DNA from 2 places in the Microbacterium sp. NPDC096154 genome. Region 2 is predicted to be linked to the other one. Evidence: riboswitches for the same ligand, from Rfam matches in the RefSeq annotation. Region 2 holds a riboswitch; the other holds the start of a gene.
The links. A riboswitch is a leader RNA that binds a small molecule or an ion and turns the genes downstream of it on or off. The one in region 2 is predicted to bind thiamine pyrophosphate.

Region 1: it holds a riboswitch for thiamine pyrophosphate, as region 2 does, so the genes downstream of both, ABTW64_RS06785 (ECF transporter S component) here and thiM (hydroxyethylthiazole kinase) in region 2, are expected to answer to the same signal.

What each region holds. Positions count from the first base shown of each region.
Region 1 covers NZ_JBEOSM010000004.1:40,423-42,859, reverse strand. The annotation lists gene ABTW64_RS06790 (D-alanyl-D-alanine carboxypeptidase family protein) at 1-1,141, opposite strand, end outside; TPP riboswitch at 1,222-1,331, shown strand; gene ABTW64_RS06785 (ECF transporter S component) at 1,323-1,955, shown strand; gene ABTW64_RS06780 (ABC transporter ATP-binding protein) at 1,957-2,437, shown strand, end outside.
Region 2 covers NZ_JBEOSM010000003.1:21,929-24,365, forward strand. The annotation lists gene thiE (thiamine phosphate synthase) at 1-144, opposite strand, end outside; gene thiM (hydroxyethylthiazole kinase) at 141-1,016, opposite strand; TPP riboswitch at 1,008-1,101, opposite strand; gene ABTW64_RS04840 (MarR family winged helix-turn-helix transcriptional regulator) at 1,131-1,595, opposite strand; gene ABTW64_RS04845 (MFS transporter) at 1,597-2,437, opposite strand, start outside.

The sequences.
Region 1 (2,437 bases), on a different contig from region 2:
CGTCGACCATCGTGATGTCGCTGAGGCCGTGCGCCGCCAGCCACTCGGGCACCCCCAGCACGAACGCGTCCTTCGACCCCCACAGGTCGGTGGTGAGGCGGTCGATGTAGTTGTTGGCCGAGCCGATCAGGATGCCCTCGAGCATCTGACGCTGCGTGAGCTCTCCGTCGATCGGCACATCCAGGGCCGACTCGTTCTGGTACCGGTACTGCCAGTACAGCTGGTTGTCCTCGACCGTGAAGGGGTAGGAGGGGCCGGTCTCGCCGACGGCGAGCGGCGCCTTGTCGAGGATCATCAGCACGGTCACGACCTTGGCGATGCTCGCCATGGGCACGCTCTCGGTGTTCAGCGCGGCGATCGTGCCGAGACCCTCGGCGCCGACGGCGGCGGTGCCCTCTGCGGGCCACGTGAGACCGAGCGGGCGGCCCGCGGCGGGCTGAACGGCGGCCTCCGAGACCGTCGGGGCGACGGCGCCCAGCGGCCACAGCGCGCAGCCGACAACGTACGCCAGCGCCAGGCCGCCCGCAGTCAGCAGGGGGGCGGCGACGGAGGTGCGCCGGGTGCGCGCGGGCGGCAGCAGGCCGGCCGTGGCGGGAACGTGCGGCGCCGCCGAGAACGACGCGGGCGCGGGGCTCGCCTGGACGGCTGCGGGATCGACCCACGCTAGCGCGGCCGTGCGCGGCTGCGCCGGATCGACCGCTGCGGCGAGGTCGAGAGCGCTGCGTCCGGCCTCACGGCGTGCGCGGCGGCTCTCGGACTCGGGGGTGGGAGGCTCGGGCGTCGGGTCGATGTCCTCGGCCGACAGCGCGCGGCGCGTAGCGCGGCGCTCGAGCGCGATGAGCTCCGCGACGTCGAGGGCCTGCGTCGGACCCAGATCGTCCTCGTCCCCGGTCAGGTCGGCGCGGCGCGTCAGGTCTGTCCGACCCTCGCCGGTGCCGTCCTCTCCGGCGGCGTGCCCCTCGGTGCCGTGCTCTTCGAGGCCGGTGGAGTCATCCGGATCCTGCGGCTGAAGGCTCATGTCGACGGCCACCTCCGGCACATCGTGGGGCGGGACATCCGTGGCGACCGTGCCGACGGGGGCCTCCGGCGCGGACGCGAGGATTGGATCGCGCCGGTCGGGGAGGAGGTCGTCGGTTGCCACGCGCCTACGGTACCGGGCGATCCCGGGAGAACCCGGACATGGGGCGTTGAGCGCAGGGCACGTCGGAGTCGTAGAATCGCCTCACACACCACGGGAGTCCGGCGAGCCGGGCTGAGAGGAAGCGAACCGCGCTTCGACCGTCGAACCTGATCCGGATCATGCCGGCGCAGGGAGGAGAGAGATGAACACGTCTACGTCCGCACGCCCTGAGGCGTCCACCGCCCGCGGAGCCCGCCGCCTCACCTGGCGCGTCGTCGACATCGTCGTCGCCAGCGTGATCGGCGTCGCCTGCGCCGTGATCTTCCTGATCTGGAACGTCGGCTACGAGGCGCCCGGCGCGCTGCTCGGCGCCGCGCTGCCGGGTCTGGGCGGCCTCATGGCAGGGCCCTGGCTGATCGCCGGCGTGCTCGGCGGGCTGATCATCCGCAAGCCGGGTGCGGCCCTGTACGCCGAGCTGCTGGCGGCGGTGATCTCGGCGCTGATCGGCAACAGCTGGGGACCGCTCACCATCGTCTCGGGCCTCGTGCAGGGCCTCGGCGCCGAGCTGATCTTCGCGGCCTTCCTGTACGCGTCGTTCCGGCTGCCCGTCGCGGTGCTCGCGGGCGCGCTCGCCGGTGTCGCGTGCGGCATCAACGACCTCGTGCTCTGGTACGCCGGCGCCGACGCGCTGTTCTCGACGGTCTACGTGATCTCGACCACGGTGTCGGGCGCGCTCGTGGCGGGCCTCGGCGGCTGGGCGATCGCGCGCGGCCTCGCCGCGACGGGAGCGCTCAACCGCTTCGCGGCCGGGCGGGCCGCGGCCAAGCGCGTCTGACGTGACGGCGTCGGCCGCGCCGGCCCCCGCCGCCGTCGAGGCGCGCGGCTGGGGCTGGCGCTACGCGACCCGCCGTGCGTGGGCGGCCCGCGGGCTCGACCTGTCGATCGCGCCGGGTGAGCGGGTGCTGCTGCTGGGCGGCAGCGGATCCGGCAAGTCGACGCTGCTGCACGCGCTCGCGGGCGTGCTGGGGGGCGACGAGGAGGGCGAGCAGCAGGGATCGCTGCGCCTCGACGGCGTCGCGCCGCACGCCGCGCGCGGCCGCGCGGGACTCGTGCAGCAGGATCCGGATGCCCAGGCCGTGCTGGCCCGCGTCGGTGACGACGTGGCGTTCGGATGCGAGAACCTGGGCGTGCCGCGCGCCGAGATCTGGCCCCGGGTGCGCGAGGCTCTCGACCTCGTGGGCCTGCACGTGCCGCTCGACCGCTCCACCTCGGCGCTGTCGGGCGGCCAGAAGCAGCGGCTGGCGCTGGCGGGTGCCC
Region 2 (2,437 bases):
CGCCGCGCTCAGCTCCTTGCCCCTCACCTGCACGACGCCCGCCCCACCCGTGACGGCGGCATCGACGATGTCGGCGACCGCACCCGCGGGAACGCTCGCCACGTCGGCGACCAGATACGTCGACAGGTCGAGCGCCCGCCTCATCGGACCGGCTCCGCCTCTGCCACGGCTTCGAGGGGCAGGGCACGCTCCGCGAGATCCTGCGGCTGGACCGCGGCGAGCGCATCCAGGAACGCGACCGCGAACCCACCGGGACCGGACGCGGCCGCCTCGGCACGCTCCGACGCCGCCGCATGCAGCGCGTGCGCGGCTACGGCGCCCGTGAGAGCCGGGGTCGCGTCGGCGGCGGAAGCCGCGACGAACGACGCGACGGTGGCGCCGAGGGCGCAGCCGCCGCCCGTGACCCTGGTCAGAAGTGCGCTGCCGCCCGGCACGCGCACGACCTGCCGACCGTCGGTCACGAGGTCGACGGCGCCCGAGACGGCGACCACCGCGCCGGTGTCGCGGGCGAGTGCGACGGCGACGGCACGCGCCTGCTCGACGTCGTCGGCCGAGTCGACCCCCCGGCCACCGAGCCCGGCCCCGGCGAGGGCGAGCACCTCCGACGCGTTGCCGCGGATCACCGCCGGCCGGTGGGCCAGCAGCTCGCGGGCGAAGCCGGTGCGCAGCGTCAGCGCCCCGACGCCGACCGGGTCCAGCACCCAGGGCGTGCCGGCCTCGGCCGCCGCGGCCACCGCCTCGACCATCGCCGCGCGCTGCTCGGCGCCCGGCGTTCCGAGATTGACCAGCAGCGCCGACGCGAATCGCGCGCACTCGGCGGCCTCGCCCGGCACATCCGCCATCACCGGCGCGGCCCCCGCGGCGAGCAGCGCGTTCGCCGTGAAGTTCACCACGACCGCGTTGGTGATGCACTGCACCAGAGGCGCCGTCTCGCGCAACCGCGCGAGCGCCTCTCCGGCGTCGACCCCGGCCGGGCCCCTCCGAACCCGCCCCTGCTGTGAACGCACGTCACTCATCTGCGACATCCCTCCGCTCGTGCTAACGAGATCAGGTGAATACGGGTGTGATCTCAGTCCCGATGGGACACCCCGTGTCACTGCCGCCGAGCCTAGCGCTCCTTCGCGACGTCGTCACTCGATCCGGTGCAGCGCCGACTGCGCCAGCCGACCCAGCAGCTCGGTGAGCTTCTCGACGTCGCGCTCGTCCCACTCGGCGAACACCGAGCGATACTGCGCGCGCGCCGCGCGGCGCACCGCGGCGTGCCGCGCGATCGCCTCGGGGGTGGGCGACACCTCGAAGATGCGGGCGTCCCCCTGCGACCGGCGCAGGGTCACGAGCCCCCAGTCCTTCAGGTCGCGCAGCTGGCGCGACACCGCCGACTTGTCCATCTGCGTCTCCGCCACGATGTCCGAGACCGCCAGCACCGCTCCCGGTGGGCGATGACTCGCGGTCAGCACAACGCGCAGCACATTCCATCCCGCGGGTCGCAGGCCGGGATGGATGGCCGCCGCGACGGCGGCCATCCTCCCCTTGACCAGCGGTCCGAGCGTCGCGAACGCGGCCTCGAGGTCGTCGACGGGCGTGGCGTCGTCCATCTCAGTCCTCGCGGACCGCCGGGTCGCCGGGGAGCTCGGCGAGCGCCCTCTCGGCTGCCTCATGACGCGCACGCGCCTGCTCGAGCACCTGCCCGGCATGCGCGGCCTCGGCGCGCATGGCCTGCTGCAGGCTGCGGTCATAGGCCCGCAGCGTCGCCGCGGCGTCGGCGGTGTGACGATCGATCTCGTCGAACGCGGCTTTGGCGCGGTCGACCACGGACTGCATCCGCTCCACCGCCTCCCGGGCCTTCTCCGCATCTCGCCAGACGGCCGCCGTCGCATCCTCGGTGAGCCCGCCCGCCGACGCCGGCTCGAGGTCGCCGTTGGCGCTCATCGCCCGGCGCTGTTCGGCGCGGGTCTGGGCCGCCCGGGCATGCTCCCGCTCCGGCTCATCCGTCTCGGGAAGAGCGATCTGCCCCGTCTCGACCAGCTCGCGGAAGCCGGCGCCGCCCTTCTCGGCGGGCTCGAGGGCGGCGAGCTCGGCACCGAGCTCCTCCTCGATCTGCTGCGCCGCGGTCTTGCGCGACAGCGGCTTGTTCGGGAGGAAGATCGTGCACAGCAGTGTGACGATCGCGAGGGGCACGACCAGGAGGAACAGGTGGGCGATCGAATCGCCGTAGCCGCTCTCCACGACCGTGCGCACGGGCTCGCACAGCGCGGCGATGTCGGGAAGGCTGCCCGACTGCATCCGCTCCAGGCTGTCCGCGCAGTCCGGGTACTCCGCCAGCACCTCCGGAACACCGAGGGCCGGGTCGATCCCCGCGAGCAGGTCCTCCAGGCCGGTCTTGATCTTGTCGCCGACCTGAGTCCCCAGGATGGACCCGAGGACGGTGACGCCGACC